DNA from 4 places in the Providencia sp. PROV004 genome. Region 1 is predicted to be linked to each of the others. Evidence: predicted binding sites of a transcription regulator. Region 1 holds the regulator's gene; each other region holds the start of a gene.
What was found. Region 1 encodes LexA, which represses DNA repair genes until DNA is damaged. Its sites were predicted from a motif close to TNCTGTATGTACATACAGNA; they were not measured.

Region 1 (4,222 bases):
GGATGGAGGTTATATACTCGAAAATCGTAACAGCGGCAAAGTTGACTACTTTGGCATTGATTTAGGGACTAACGGGCAAATTACCGATTGGTTAGAAGCGGGTTTAAGTTACGGCTACATTCATGCTGATCCAAAACACTACAGCGTTAAACATGTTGCTGAATTACCTATCCACAAAGCCTTCGCTTGGGTGAAATTTACCCCTTATGAGCCATTCAGCATCACTGTAACCGAAGAAGCAAGAAGCTGGGCCTTTAATTATGTCGATGCAGATAGCAAAGTGCGTGGATATGCCAAAACTGACCTACGTTTAGATTATGACTTTGGACAAGGAATATCTGTTAATACATCAGTTAATAACTTATTCGATAAATCATATGAATATACTAATGGGTATATCGAAGAGGGTCGTAATTATTGGTTAGGTATTGAATATAAATACTAATCTAAATATATTAGGCAATGACTTTAATCATTGCCTAATATTATATAAATAAAATAAGATTAATCTGTGCTCCTGCAAAAATAATAAACATAAACCCCATAAAGTAAGCTTTAGAGGGTGAGAAAAGAAGGTTGTAAATTAAAGGCAAGATAAGTCTTAATTAAAATTACATCAAATTAAAACTAAATCTTTCAATTAATTGTTCATCATGAGTTATGAATTTATAATAAATTTGTTTAATATATGTTTCATTTTATCTGTTTATTTTTAAATAAAATTAAATATCATTTTTTATATTTTATTTATTAGTCAAAAAAAACTCAGCAAAGCTAAAATTTTTTGATAGCACCGCATTCATCTCTTGATTCTCAATAGTTCAAGAAACTGTGATAAACTTGTGTGCAGTAAACATTTGCATTTTTCAACGGGTGGGGTCAGTAAAATGGAAAAGATGAGTGAAAAAAAAGTTCTTGCGATGGCAGAACATATTTGCCAATCAAGAGGCGTCAGGTTGACACCACAGAGAGAAACGGTATTGAGCCTAATAGCACAACAGCATGGTGCGATCAGTGCTTATGATTTACTCGACTTACTACGTGAAATTGAACCTCAGGCTAAGCCACCTACCGTTTATCGTGGCCTTGAGTTCTTAATGGAGCAAGGTTTTATCCATAAAATCGAATCAACCAACAGCTATGTTGTTTGTCACCATTTTGATAACCCAAGCCATATCTCTGTTATGTTAATTTGCGACCAGTGCGGAAGCGTAACGGAAAGTGATTGCACAACGATAGAAGCCGCAATTATTAATTTGGCAGATGAACACCAATTCCGCTTAAGGCATACCGTAGTGGAAAACCATGGTTTATGTAAAAATTGCGACGAAGTGAATAGCTGCCAAGATCATGAACATTGTCATCATAACCACGAACAACCTGTAACCCCTAAGAAAAAGTAAATAGCCGGACTGCTAGATCGTTTGATGAAATGCAAAGAGAAAATAGAGAAGAGAAAAATATAAGAAAGGAAACAAAACAGGCAGACTTCAGAATAAAACCATGAAATCTGCCTGCAATCGTCTTCACCGTCTGTAACACAGCTGGTTGCTAACGAAAATTAATACCAATCACTGTTACGAATAACCCCAACCGCTAAACCTTCAATAGTGAAATTTTGCTGACGCAAGTCAACAACAATAGGTTCGAATTCTGGGTTTTCTGCTATTAACTCAACACGGTTACCCTGTTGCTTAAAACGTTTAACAGTGACTTCATCTTCGATACGTGCAACCACTACTTGCCCGTTATGTACATTTTGTGTTTTATGCACAGCTAATAAATCGCCATCCATAATACCAATATCTTTCATGGACATCCCATTCACACGCAATAAGAAATCTGCATGTGGTTTAAACAGCTCAGGGTCAACTTGATAGTGGCTCTCAATATGTTCCTGTGCTAATAATGGTTCGCCAGCAGCTACACGTCCAATCAGAGGTAACCCCTGATCTTCGGTTTCTTCTTCAAGAAGCAGACGAATACCTCGAGATGCACCTGAGACGATTTCAATAACCCCTTTACGCGCTAAGGCCTTTAAATGTTCTTCTGCCGCATTAGGCGAACGAAAACCAAGGCTTGCTGCTATCTCAGCGCGTGTAGGAGGCATACCCGTCTGCGAAATGTGGTCACGCACTAGATCGTAAACCTGCTGTTGTCGAGCCGTCAGTGCTTTCATTCCGTTCCCCTGTTTGTTTATACAGTCAAGCTGTGAGTATATACAGGTAAATGAAGATTTGGAACAGTTAAATCGCTCAATTTAAGCATTTGTTATCGATTTATTTTCTTTTTACCTGATTAAGTAACCAAACACCTTAACCAGGGAAATAGCGCTGCCATAATACAAGTACCCAAATAAACAACGCTAAACCGATACTCACAAATACCGCGGCAGAACCAATATCTTTAGCTCTCCCTGAAAGTTCATGATATTCACTTCCGATACGGTCAACTACGGCTTCTATCGCGCTATTCAGTAATTCGACTATTGCCACCAGAACAACAGAACTCACTAACAAAATCCTATCTATATAGCTGATATCTAAATAAAATGCGATAAAAATCGCGATAATTGCAGCAACAGATTCTTGCCTAAATGCGGCTTCATTAACCCAAGCTGCCTTCAAACCTTTAAGGGAATACCCCGCAGCTTTAATCACTCGCGTGAAGCCCTTAACTTGACTCGCCATATTTATTCCTTAAAAAATACAAACAATAATCGATTTTTACGGTCAAAGTGAATTGTCAGTAACAGATCTAACCATGTATTTCTGGTATGATTGCGCAGCATTGTTAACAAGAGGCTATAATCATTTATGTCACTATGGCGTAAAATATATTACAACACGTTGAATTTACCACTTAAATTATTGGTAAAAAGTAAACTAATTCCTTCGGATCCCATCACTGAGTTGCAGCTTGATGTCAACAGGCCAACCCTATACGTATTACCTTATCATTCGAAGTCTGACCTCCTCACGCTACGGCACCAATGCTTAGCTATTGGTCTGCCAGACCCGCTGGTCGACAATGATATCAATGGAACGAAGCTTCCGGCCTACGTTTTTATCGATGATGGCCCACGTGTTTTTCGCTATTATTCACCGAATCCACGTAAGGATTCAGTAAAAACATTCCATGCTTATTTAGATTTGCATAAAAACAACCCAAATCTAGATATTCAAATGCTACCGGCATCCGTGATGTTTGGGCGCTCACCTGGTCGTGAAGGCCATACCCCAGCACCACCACTGAAACTGTTAAATGGCATCCAAAAATTCTTCGCCGTTTTATGGTTAGGACGTGACAGCTTCGTACGTTTATCTCCGATTGTCTCAATTGGGAAAATGGCACAAGACCACGGTACAGACACCATTATTGCCAACAAACTTGCTCGTGTCGCACGTATTCACTATTCGCGCCAACGTCTCGCAGCAGTTGGGCCTAAACTCCCTGCACGTTATGAGCTGTTTAATAAGTTATTGACGTCAAAAGCAATTGAAAAAGCCGTTGAAGACGAAGCGCGCAGTAAAAAAATTCCACTCAAAAAAGCTCAGCAAAATGCCGTTGGGATGATGGAAGAAATCGCAGCCAATTTCTCTTATGAAGCAGTACGTTTAACGGATAGGGTTCTTAGTTGGACTTGGAATCGCCTTTATCAAGGCATTAATGTTCAGCACGCTGAACGAGTCCGCCAGCTAGCACAAGACGGCCATGAAATCGTTTATGTGCCATCCCACCGTAGCCATATGGACTACTTACTGCTCTCATATGTGCTATACCATCAAGGGCTAGTTCCACCCCATATTGCCGCGGGGATCAACCTCAATTTCTGGCCTGCTGGGCCTATTTTCCGTCGTTTAGGGGCCTTTTTTATTCGCCGAACGTTCAAAGGCAATAAACTGTATTCGACCGTTTTCCGTGAATATTTAAGTGAGCTATTTGCCCGAGGTTACTCCATCGAGTACTTTGTGGAAGGTGGGCGCTCACGTACCGGTCGTTTGTTACAGCCTAAGACGGGTACTCTCTCCATGACGTTACAAGCGATGTTGCGCGGTGACTCACGCCCTATCACCATTGTTCCTATCTACATCGGGTATGAGCATGTGATGGAAGTGGGTACTTACGCCAAAGAACTGCGCGGTGCAGAAAAAGAGAAAGAAGGCTTTTTCTCTATGGTTCGCGGCTTACGTAAATTGCGCAACCTAGGCCAAGGCTATGT
Region 2 (4,222 bases), 960 kb from region 1:
CCCTTATTTTTCATGTTAATGGCTTGGAGCTACAGCAGGCACAGGCTGAACAACTACTCAAAGAAGAAAGTATTGAAAAACTTGTCGCCCTAGTGGGTGATAAGGAAACCATTCGTCAAATGGTATTGTCTGAACTGGAACGCAGTTATCGACAAGGTAAGAATTTATTACGAATTATTTATTATCGAGATTTCCCGACATTGCTTCCTGGTGCGCCAATGCGCCGCTCAGAAATTCACTTGATGAGCCAAATATTTAATGGCCTTACCCATATAAATGAGGAAAAAGGGGAAGTAGAAGATGGCCTTGCCCACCATTGGCAATCCACCAGCGATACCCAATGGCGTTTTTATTTACGCCCCGCTATTTATTTCCATCATGGGCGAGAAATGGTTACCGACGATATTATTTATTCCCTTTTACGCTTAAAAACCTGTTGGCCGCTATTCTCACATATTCAATCCGTTAGCTCACCGCAGCCTTATGTCATTGATATCACGTTAAGTGAGCCTGATAAACAACTACCTTGGTTATTAGGTAGCCACCATGCCGCCATTTTACCGAAAGAGTGGGAGAGCCTCGAAAACTTTAGCCGTTGCCCAATCGGCACTGGCCCTTATCAAGTAGAAAAAAACTTGCCACAAAAGCTGACCATTACGGCTTTCGACCGCTATTTTGGCTATCGTGCGCTACTCGATGAAGTGACCATTTGGGTGGTTCCTGAACTCTCTGAGCAAATGGTCTGTACAACATTAAAAATGGATGGTGATAAGCACCATAATGGCTCGCTCGAAAGTCGTATGGAAGAAGGCTGTTATTTCCTGTTAATGGATCAGCGTTCACCGATAGCTCAGCGTGAAGATGTTCGTAAGTGGTTATGTAGCTTTTTAACCCCTGTCAACCTACTTGCACATTGCGAACCTTTTTATCAGCGCCATTGGGCACCTGCTTATGGCCTGTTACTCCATTGGCATCACAGTAAAATGCTAACCTTGTTTCCCAAGCCTGAAGATTTAACTGAGCTTACTGTCACTTTTTATCGCCACCACCATGAGTTCTACGCAATTAGCCAAATTATGAAACGGGTTTTACAGATGCAAGGTGTGGAACTTAAGATCAATATCATTGATTACGATGATTGGTTTAATGGCAATGGAGAAAGTGATATTTGGTTAGCAACAGCTAACTTTTTTAAACCTCTCGAATTTTCCATCTTTGCAACCTTGTACGAAATGCCATTGCTACGACAATGCCTTAATAACCCTCTCAGCAATGAACTTAATCTGTGGCGTAATAACCAATTAGATGTCGAAGCTTGGTGTGAAAGCTTAGTTGACTCACAAATCTTTCACCCCGTTTTTCATCATTGGCTTGAATTGCAAGGCCAAAAAACCATGCGCGGTGTACGAATGAATACCTTTGGCTGGTTTGATTTTAAATCTGCGTGGTTTAAACCGTCTGAGGATAACCTAGAAAAATATTGATAGTTATAAACAGATGAAATGAATAATAAGGATGTTATTCACTTTTTCTGTGGATATCCATGTGAACAACCTCATGGTAATCAGGGTATATCCCCAAGTCGCTTTTTTATCAAAAAAAAGCACAGTTGAATAATCACTGATAAATCAAACAAATAAATAGCAAAATAGCCTTTCATCCACTGACTACTTTTTTAACTAACATGCTTAGGACTTTAACTGAGCAAAGATCAAACAACGTTGTATTTATCCACAAGATATGTGCTTAACTTACTCATATTTTGTGATTTGCGTCATAAAAACCGTTTCGTCAAGGCTGTAAATACACACAGTAATCTCTATTTTTCACAGTTATCCAGAAATCCTGTGGATAACCTAGTGCATGATCCTGTGATTATCTTGGGATGAACTTGAATAACCTCTGTAATAATTTATAACTTGGATGAATAAATGATATTATACCCCTATATATCAGATAGTTAAAAATACCAAAGAAAAAGTGTTATACTTCTTGAGTTATATGTATTTTCACTGGCTACTTTTTATACATTACTATTCAAACCATGACCCCATTTATTGCACCACCACCACCTGATAACGAAGCGACCTTAATGAGCCGAGCGCAAGCTCTTGCTGGCTACACGCTTGGTGAGCTCGCCCAACACGCAGCTATCCCTATTCCTCAGGATCTCAAGCGCGATAAAGGCTGGGTTGGTATGCTATTGGAATATTATTTAGGCGCGAATGCGGGAAGTAAGGCAGAGCAAGATTTCGCCCATATTGGAATTGAATTAAAAACCATTCCGATTGACCGGTATGGTGTTCCACTTGAAACCACTTTTGTTTCTGTTGCACCGTTAACAGGAAACAGTGGTTTAACATGGGAAAATAGCCATGTTCGCCGCAAGCTGTCCCGTATTTTATGGTTTCCTATTGAAGGGGAAAGGCAAATCCCACTCTCACAACGTAGAGTTGCAAACCCATTAATTTGGAGCCCGTCCCCGTTTGAAGAACAGTTGCTACGGCAAGATTGGGAAGAGTTAATGGACCTCATTGTGTTAGGCAAAGTGGAAAGTATTACTGCACGTCATGGGCAGGTATTACAAATTCGCCCTAAGGCCGCAAACAATAAAGCACTAACGGAAGCTATTGGTGAGTTTGGTCAGCCTATTATGACGCTACCACGTGGTTTTTATCTTAAAAAAGATTTTACCGCGCCCTTACTAGCACGGCATTTTAGTTTAAGTTAGTCGCTAACCATCGCCTGTACCAAAGCAGACGATAAATTATTATCACTGTTTAATTCGTTAATTAGAAGGTACCAAGATGTTTGAGTGGATACTGGATCCCAATGCCTGGATGGCACTCGCTACATTAACCATATTAGAAATTGTCCTAGGCATCGATAATATTATTTTCCTCAGTATTGTGGTGAGCAAACTTCCTAGTCACCAACAAAATAGTGCCAGACGGACTGGGCTTATTGCAGCAATGGTGATGCGTCTTGCATTATTGGCTTCTATTGCGTGGTTATCACGCCTTACCACCCCACTTTTTACTGTCGCTGACCATGTGGTATCCGCTCGCGATCTCATATTATGTGCAGGTGGGATCTTCCTTATTTGGAAAGCAAGCCAAGAAATTTTTGATACGATTGAAGGAGAAGGTGAAAATAGCCTAGCAAATAAAAAAGTGAGCTCATTTTGGGGGGCTATCGTTCAAATTGCTTTGTTAGACATTATCTTCAGTTTAGATTCCGTGATCACGGCTGTGGGGCTATCAGACCACTTATTTATCATGATGGCTGCGGTCGTCATCGCTGTGCTCATTATGATGCTTGCAGCCAAACCCATTGGCGACTTTGTTGAGCGCTACCCTTCTGTAAAAATCTTAGCCTTATCATTTTTGATTCTTGTTGGTTTCACCTTACTACTTGAAAGTGTTCAAGTTCATGTATCAAAAGGCTATATCTACTTTGCGATGTTCTTTTCCATGGCAGTACAAGTTCTCAATATCTTGCGTAGTAAGAAATGGAAAACGAGAAACCAAACTGATTAAGATGGCAATCTAACCGCTTGTTTAGCTGCTAAAATAGCCCCTTCTACCGCTTTTTTCGCTTGTGGGCTATTTTTCCAGCAACTTGAGCCTGTTAATGCGGCCCCATAAATTAAAATTTCATCGTAGGAAGCTTCACTTAATTGTGCGAGTGAACTAAACCCCATTTGTTCTAAACGGCTAATCACTGTGGGCCCGACCCCTTTAACTGCCAACAAAATCTGTTTTTCTGATTCAGAAAATGCCATTTTACTCTTCTCATTGTTAATGAATTGATATTTATTAAGCTAATATTTTGCATTTTACCTATTTAATACTTTAAAATTGCAACTATAACAATGCCAGTTTTAATAATTATTAGCTGACCTATCTTATCACCCAATCTGTACCTGCTCTGTGTTAGGAATTCACCATGTATAACGCACCACTGACCAACACACATCAACACACGATGAAATTACCTGATAACCGCCAATTTTGCTGGTTTGAATCAGGCCCTAAAACAGGTTTTCCTGTTATTTTTTGTACAGGAGCAGGGATGAGTGGTTCATTAGGGTTTGGTTTGGATTTACTCGAACAACTGAACATTCGTTTGATTGTTCCTGAACGTGCGGGCCTTGGTGAATCCACTTTTCACCCTGAAAAATCATTGAAAAGCTTTGCTATGGATGTGCAAGCACTGCTAA
Region 3 (4,222 bases), 110 kb from region 1:
GATATCAATCACATGGTCTGCGGCGCGGATCGCGTCTTCGTCATGTTCAACCACGATCACGGTATTTCCTAGATCGCGTAGGTGGATCAAGGTTTCAAGTAAGCGGTCATTATCACGTTGGTGTAAGCCAATTGAAGGTTCATCAAGGACATACATCACACCCACTAAACCTGCACCAATTTGGCTTGCTAAACGAATGCGTTGTGCTTCACCACCGGACAAGGTGTCGGCAGAACGTGAAAGAGTCAGATAATTAAGCCCAACATTGACGAGAAACTTCAGGCGATCGCCAATTTCTTTTAAGACTTTTTCTGCGATTTGAGCACGCTGACCAGTGAGTTTTAGGTTTTGAAAAAATTCCATTGCGTGGCCAATGCTGTAATCTGCGATTTCCGGCAACGTTGTATTTTCAACAAAGACAAAGCGCGCTTCTTTACGTAAGCGCGTTCCATGGCAAGAGACACATGGACGGTTACTGATATATTTCGCTAACTCTTCACGGACAGCTGTTGATTCCGTTTCTTTATAGCGGCGCTCCATATTATTGAGTACGCCTTCAAAAGGGTGCCGGCGTACAGTGATATCGCCACGGTCATTACGGTATTTAAACTCAATCGTTTCTTTGCCTGAACCATATAAAATAATTTTTTGGATAGCTGGGCTCAGGGTGTCGTAAGGCGCTTCCACATCAAATTTATAATGCTCAGCTAATGACATTAGCATTTGGAAATAGTAAAAGTTACGGCGATCCCAACCGCGAATTGCGCCACCGGCAAGTGAGATTTCGGTATTTTGGATGACTCTTTCGGGATCAAAAAACTGCTGAACACCTAAGCCATCACAGCTTGGGCAGGCCCCAGCAGGGTTGTTAAAAGAAAATAGGCGAGGTTCAAGTTCTACCATACTGTAGCCGCAAACGGAGCAGGCAAAATTCGCAGAAAAAACCAGTTCTTCTGCGTTTGCGTCATCCATATCAGCGACAATTGCAGTACCACCAGATAGTTCTAGCGCGGTTTCAAAAGATTCGGCTAAACGCTGAGCAATATCATCACGAATTTTGAAACGGTCAACAATGACTTCAATCGTATGTTTTTTCTGTAATTCGAGCTTTGGTGGATCGGAGAGATCGCAAACTTCCCCATCAATTCGGGCGCGGATATAGCCTTGGCTGGCCAAGTTATCGAGTAGCTTAACATGCTCCCCTTTACGTTCTTTAACGACAGGAGCAAGTAGCATCATTCGGCGATCGGTGGGTTGAGCCAAAACATTATCGACCATCTGGCTAACAGTTTGAGCTGCAAGCGGTATGTCGTGATCAGGGCAGCGAGGTTCACCAACACGGGCAAATAATAATCGCAGATAGTCATGAATTTCTGTGATGGTTCCGACCGTCGAACGAGGGTTATGTGAAGTGGATTTTTGTTCAATCGAAATAGCAGGGGATAACCCTTCAATATGATCGACATCCGGTTTTTCCATTAAAGAAAGAAACTGGCGGGCATAAGCAGATAAAGATTCAACATAACGGCGCTGACCCTCTGCATACAGGGTATCAAAAGCTAAAGATGATTTCCCTGAACCAGATAACCCAGTAATAACAATGAGTTTGTCGCGAGGGATGACGAGATTGATGTTTTTCAGATTATGCGTACGTGCGCCGCGGACTTCGATATTATCCATTTACCACTTCCCGGATGATTTGATATTGAACAATCGCAAGAGACTATTATCACATATTTATGGCTGAATGGATATACAGTATTTCCTATTCGTCATATTTCAAACCGTGGCGTTGTTGGCTTCTCTCAGCTACGCAGGTCACATACTTTTGTATGCTCCCCGCGATACCTTCGCTTGCCGCCTAGCCACAGCTTGAACTATTTAGAATAGGTTCTGCTCGTCATATTTCAAACCGTGGCGTTGTTGGCTTCTCTCAGCTACGCAGGTCACATACTTTTGTATGCTCCCCGCGATACCTTCGCTTGCCGCCTAGCCACAGCTTGAACTATTTAGAATAGGTTCTGCTCGTCATATTTCAAACCGTGGCGTTGTTGGCTTCTCTCAGCTACGCAGGTCACATACTTTTGTATGCTCCCTACGATATCTTCGCTTGCCGCCTAGCCACAACTTGAATTATTTAGAGTAAGATTTTAATGGTGAAACAGAAAAACAGAAAAACAGAAAAACAGCGATCTGAATTTATCGAAAAGGAAAAGATAGATGCGGTATGCATTATTTTGTGTCTATACTGACAAAAGCACTATGAAATTTCACTAAAAGCTGGAAAGCGTTTCGCAAATTAACAAGCTCAATTTCAAATATTGGTGCAAATCAGCTCTGTCGTGGTAAACTTCACGGCTAATCCAGAGATTAAAATTCAATGCATCAGGAGTAATAAATGGCCAGCAGAGGCGTAAACAAAGTAATTCTTATCGGTAACCTAGGACAAGATCCAGAAATCCGTTATATGCCTAACGGCGGAGCTGTGGCAAACCTGACTCTGGCAACTTCTGAAAGTTGGCGTGACAAGCAAACCGGTGAGATGCGTGAAAAAACCGAATGGCACCGAGTCGTTATTTTCGGCAAACTTGCTGAGGTAGCAGGTGAATACCTAAAAAAAGGTTCACAAGTCTATATCGAAGGTTCTCTGCAAACACGTAAATGGCAAGATCAAAGTGGTCAAGATCGTTATACGACAGAAGTTGTTGTGAATATCGGTGGCTCAATGCAAATGTTAGGTGGCCGTGGCGGTGATGCACCATCACAAGGTCAAGGCGGTCAAGGTGGTTGGGGCCAACCACAGCAGCCTCAAGCGGCACAACAATTCAGTGGTGGTGGAGCGCCAGCCGCACGCCCATCAGCACCTGCACCACAAACCAATGAACCACCAATGGATTTTGATGACGATATTCCGTTCTAATTCTTACTGATTAGAATGTATAAATAAAATAAAGGCTTCCTTGTGAAGTCTTTATTTTTTAATAAATATAAATGCTAATAATATATATCTAGAAAATATTGTTTTTTATTGGAATGATAAAACAAATACAGAACCGAAACATTAAGAGTTTATTAATTCTAAATTAAGAATTTCTTAAATAAATAAAAAATCCCCAGCAATTAAATTACATGGGGCTTTGTATTGGTAGTGTTATAAAAAAAAGAAATATAAATTTTATTTTCATATTAGCGTATCAAGCTACTTTAGGTTCCAGTAGTAATGGGTCATTTTGGCTTTCACCGGACAGGCGGTAGATTGACGGTGACGTACCTAAATAAGCTCTAAATCGCTTTGCAAAAGATTGCTGGGAGTCAAATTGGTATTTTAATGCAATATCAATAACTTGAAGTTCAGTGGAGCATAGGTCTTTAGCAGCTTCACAGATCCTTCTTCGGCGAATATATTCACCTAAAGGCATACCAACAACTTTTCTAAATACTCTTTGTAAATGCCATTTTGTATATCCTGATTTTAGTGCAATATCATCAAGTAATAGACGACTGGTTAAGTTCATTTCAATCCAAACTAATATTTCATTAACAACTGTAGATTGAAATTCTGTGTACTTCCCATTATAGGGAACAGGGATTTCTTTATACATAATATCTTCCTATTAGTTACTTTTTAATCTTATCCCTCATTCAGTCAATAGCCAATAAATAAATAGTAAACAAAGTTGAATTCAGTTTGTTAATTGGCAAAACAGACAAAATACCGATTTTTAATTAGTTTATAGCCAGTAGAGTTTATCTTAAGGAGATATATTCATCATATCGATTAACAATAGATGAAATTATTACGCTCTCTGAATATAAAACCATCGCACAGTGATATCACTTTTTATTGGTGTTTGGGGATATATTTTTTTAGCTTCCAAAAACTCATTAAAATTGTAGCGGAAATGATTACAGATAGAACATTCATCGCTTGCCATCCGAGAGTGAAGAAAAGAACGCCTGCTCCTAAACTGCCTATTCCACCGAAAAAATAGATAAGAAAATCAGTCATGCCTTGTACTTTAGCTCGCTCATGCATTTTATATGTATGGGGCAGTAGGTTGGTGGTACTGATTAAAAGCAAATTCCAAGCAACACCCACAAATATACCCGCCAACAAATAATTGTAAAAATGGTTATCTAGCAGGTTCATAGTTGCTGATAAAATTAACAGTACGATACCGCAGAAAATAATGCGTTTTGCCCCTAAAAGATGAATTAATGT
Region 4 (4,222 bases), 2.2 Mb from region 1:
GGCTGGGAAAAGCGTTGGAATTCATTTTTTGCAGAAAAGCGTATTGGCTTACAATTACAACTCGCCTCCGAAAAAGGAATGGTATTTAGCGATATTCAGCAAATTGTCGATATTGTTAAGGACAAACTTGCAGGACATCAACCACAACCTTCTTTATTACATGGTGATTTATGGCCAGCAAACTGTGCTATCACTCAAAATATTGAAGGAGTACTGTATGACCCCGCCTGTTATTGGGGCGATAGAGAATGTGATATTGCGATGTTACCGTTATATCAAGAACTTCCGATCCAAATTATCGATGGCTACCAAAGTGTTTGGCCATTGCCAAATGGATTTTTAGATAGGCAACCAATCTATCAGTTATATTATTTACTCAATCAAGCCCATATCTTTGGTAATGAACAAAGCTACCACCAAGCACAAACAATTATTGATAACCTACTCAACGAAAAATAAGCTCCTGTTTTTTAATATTAAGTACGACGAATAGTTAATTTTCTAAATAATTCGCGTTATGAGTAGGCGGCAAGTGCAGATATCTCTGGGAGCATACATCAGTATGTGACCCGAGTAGCTAAACGCAGCCAACACCCTCATAACGTGACGTATGACGAAAATTACCAGTTAAGGAAGCGTAGAAGAAAATACAAGCCAACCCCCAATACAATTGGCCAAAAATAAAGAAGAAAAAATTGAGAGAAAATGGTGTGACGTGGAATAGTTACCTTAGCTTCTAGTTCTTCTTTTGAGATGTCTATGCCTTTTGCTTTTTCTATAATCACGTGGTCTTCTAAGCTTTCACGGATAAACTTAATTTGTCGGTACATGCGCAAACCTGATGCACTTAATGCAAGCCCAACAAAAATAAAAATAAAAATGATGATAAAGCCGATATTGCTGCCAGAAAACCCATTAGCAACTTGAGGTACTGGTGAGTTATTCCAAAAGAAATTTAGGAAAGGCGTAGTTTGACGGGCCATTTCCGCCATTAATTTAATAAAATCATTAGCGACTGCATTGATCCCTTCACCTGCAAGCCCCTTCATGCCAGCCAGTTTAATTAAAGACGCCAATGTCGAAATTAATGCTAACAGAAAAACAACCCAACCCAGAATACGTTTGCCGATTGCGACATAATTGGCATTATGGTAATTCATTACTGCTTTTCCTCAGCGTTATTATTTTTGATAAATTTTTACAATGATTTTTCAACGCTAATCATAGCTGAAAAAAGTCATCGTCTCCAAATTTCAATTCATAATTGATAACAATATTTAGACTTTCAGACTAATCAAAATAGTATGGTTATTAATTATCATTATATTTTTACTTCATGCTGTCCGATAATTCTTCAATATTGCCCTAATACTGACCTCAAGTAATACGCTTGAAGCCTGTTTACTGATATCATTGCTCCTTCGTTAATAGATACGACATGAATGGAGTTTTGACATGTACCATAATCTTCCCATCCAATCGGTCATTTTTGATATGGATGGTTTACTGATCGACTCGGAACCTTTTTGGGCACAGGCTGAACTTGAGATTTTTTCACAATTGGGTGTCGACGTTTCAATTGCTGATACCCTGCCTGATACCTTAGGTTTACGTATTGACCATGTGGTGGAGCTTTGGTACCACGCTTCCCCTTGGCAAGGATGCAGCCAAGAAGAAGCCACACAACGCATCATTGACCGTGTTGTTGGCTTAGTTGAAGAAACTCGCCCTATTCTACCCGGTGTGCAACATGCCATGGAACTTTGCCGGTCAATGGATTTAAAAATTGCCCTGGCTTCTGCTTCTCCTTTATACATGTTGGAAAAAGTATTAAACCTTCTGGATATTCGTGATTATTTCTCTGCGGTTATTTCTGCGGCTAATTTACCCTTGAGTAAACCTCATCCTGAAGTTTATCTTAAAGCAGCAGCTGAGTTATCAACTAAACCGGTCAATTGCGCATCATTAGAAGATTCATTTAACGGTATGATTTCTGCAAAAGCGGCCAGAATGCGTTCAATTGTGGTACCTGACAGCAAGCATTTTAATGATCCGCGCTTTGGTTTAGCCGATATCAAACTAGCCTCACTGAATGACTTAAAGGCTGAACATTTACGTTAAGAATACTTTGTGTGTCTAAGAAGTGTTCTCCCCTATCTAACTTAGGTAGGGGAATTGTGTTAATTTATAAAATCCTTTCCTTATCTGCTAATAAATAAGAGTTTTTTTACCTTTCTAGTACTATCATATTCTTTTCAAACACTTTATACTGCCAATCAACTGTATAGATAAACAGATGGTATTTTATCCACCATGACAGCTGAAGGGCATCTGCTTTTTTCCGTCGCCTCTTTAATAATGGCTCATAAACTTCAAATCACCCCAGAGATTGCTCATGGTGATTGGCTGCACATGGTTCCAGGAGCCTTATTAGGCGCATTATTGCCCGATATTGACCACCCCTCCTCAATTCCTGGTCGATTACTGCGGATTTTCTCATTACCCATTTCCAAGCTTTGTGGGCACCGTGGGTTTACTCATAGCCTAGTTGCATGGTTTCTATTGATGATTTCTTGTTATCAATGGGTACCTAAAGAATGGGCAATCCCAAATGATATTATCCAAGCCTTTTTATTGGGTTATATCAGCCATCTAGTCGCCGATATGCTCACGCCTTCGGGGGTACCGTTACTATGGCCACTCCCCCAACGTTTTTGTTTTCCCATGATCCGCGGTAAAAATAGCCAACGTGGAGAACGCTTTGTTGCCATTATTTTGACCGTTTGTGCCTGCTTATTACCCGCAGGTTACCAATTCGATTTTTATAATCACGTTGATGTGATTATAAAATACATTCATAATCAAATAGATACATACTTCCCTACATAATTTATAGTTTTGTCATATAATGTAAGTATGAATAATACTATCTTATTACTTTTTGGTATAAGAAATGTGTTTTATCAGCTGATAACATATAACCAGTTGTTTGAAGTAACTAAATCCTTATAACAAATAAGGATTAAAGGGCAAGTAACACACCTTATAAAAATATGATTTGGAGTTCGGAATGAATATTCCTCTAATTATTAATGTGCTCGGCTTTGTAGCACTACTAATACTGTTGGCAAAACTAGGGGCTAAAGGCTGGAGCCTATCTAAAAAAGTTTTAGTCGGTCTGGTTTTCGGTGTTGCCTATGGGGTAATACTGCACCTCGTGTACGGTAGTGGCCACCAAACGGTAAAAGACTCCATTCTGTGGTTTAATATTGTCGGAAATGGGTATGTGCAGCTATTACAAATGGTGATTATGCCATTGGTATTTGCTTCAATTCTAAGTGCGGTGGCAAGATTACATAAAGCCTCTTCACTGGGTAAAATTAGCTTTTTAACAATTGGCACTTTGTTATTTACCACTGCTATTGCTGCGTTAGTTGGTATTTTAATTGCCAATGTATTCGGCCTGACCGCAGAAGGTTTAGTTCAAGGTCAATCTGAAACTGCTCGCTTATCTGCAATAGAAAGCAATTATATTGGGAAAGTTTCTGACTTAACCGTACCTCAATTAATTTTATCATTTATTCCAAAAAATCCATTTGCGGATTTAACTGGAGCAAATCCAACATCGATTATTAGTGTCGTTATTTTTGCTGCCTTCCTCGGCGTTGCCGCACTACAATTGTTTAAAGATGATAAAGAGCGTGGTGAAAAAGCCTTAGCTGCAATTGATGTTATGCAAGCTTGGGCAATGAAATTAGTTCGCTTAGTAATGCGTTTAACGCCGTATGGTGTGATGGCGCTGATGATTAAAGTTGTAGCAAGTTCAAACTTACATGACATCATCAACTTAGGAACCTTTGTTATTGCCTCTTATGTTGCATTAGGCATTATGTTTGTCATACACGGTATTTTAGTTGCGACAACAGGCTTAAACCCGATTAAATTCTTTAAAAAAGCTGGGCCAGTGTTAACCTTTGCATTCACGAGTCGTTCAAGTGCAGCAAGTATTCCACTGAATATTGAAACACAAACACGTCGTTTCGGTATCCCTGAGTCCATTGCTAGTTTCTCAGCATCTTTTGGTGCAACGATTGGGCAAAATGGTTGTGCAGGTATCTACCCTGCAATGTTAGCGGTAATGGTAGCACCGACAATGGGAATCAACCCATTCGATCCACTGTGGATTGCGACATTAGTCGGTATTGTTACTATCAGTTCAGCA

Region 2: a site for LexA is predicted at 1,796-1,815, ahead of mutH (DNA mismatch repair endonuclease MutH). Genes of this name have one in related genera too.
Region 3: a site for LexA is predicted at 1,742-1,761, ahead of uvrA (excinuclease ABC subunit UvrA). Genes of this name have one in related genera too.
Region 4: a site for LexA is predicted at 2,279-2,298, ahead of FVA69_RS12755 (metal-dependent hydrolase). Genes of this name have one in related genera too.

The regions. Positions count from the first base shown of each region.
Region 1 is NZ_CP042859.1:465,456-469,677, reverse strand. It holds gene FVA69_RS02055 (TonB-dependent receptor plug domain-containing protein) at 1-445, shown strand, start outside; gene zur (zinc uptake transcriptional repressor Zur) at 888-1,403, shown strand; gene lexA (transcriptional repressor LexA) at 1,562-2,179, opposite strand; gene FVA69_RS02040 (diacylglycerol kinase) at 2,316-2,690, opposite strand; gene plsB (glycerol-3-phosphate 1-O-acyltransferase PlsB) at 2,817-4,222, shown strand, end outside.
Region 2 is NZ_CP042859.1:1,429,450-1,433,671, reverse strand. It holds gene sgrR (HTH-type transcriptional regulator SgrR) at 1-1,484, shown strand, start outside; gene mutH (DNA mismatch repair endonuclease MutH) at 2,045-2,731, shown strand; gene FVA69_RS06235 (TerC family protein) at 2,808-3,539, shown strand; gene FVA69_RS06230 (helix-hairpin-helix domain-containing protein) at 3,536-3,784, opposite strand; gene FVA69_RS06225 (alpha/beta fold hydrolase) at 3,949-4,222, shown strand, end outside.
Region 3 is NZ_CP042859.1:575,593-579,814, forward strand. It holds gene uvrA (excinuclease ABC subunit UvrA) at 1-1,680, opposite strand, end outside; gene FVA69_RS02420 (single-stranded DNA-binding protein) at 2,399-2,920, shown strand; gene FVA69_RS02425 (helix-turn-helix domain-containing protein) at 3,195-3,602, opposite strand; gene FVA69_RS02430 (MFS transporter) at 3,842-4,222, opposite strand, start outside.
Region 4 is NZ_CP042859.1:2,826,696-2,830,917, forward strand. It holds gene FVA69_RS12740 (fructosamine kinase family protein) at 1-459, shown strand, start outside; gene FVA69_RS12745 (YniB family protein) at 621-1,160, opposite strand; gene hxpB (hexitol phosphatase HxpB) at 1,456-2,121, shown strand; gene FVA69_RS12755 (metal-dependent hydrolase) at 2,314-2,889, shown strand; gene FVA69_RS12760 (L-cystine transporter) at 3,071-4,222, shown strand, end outside.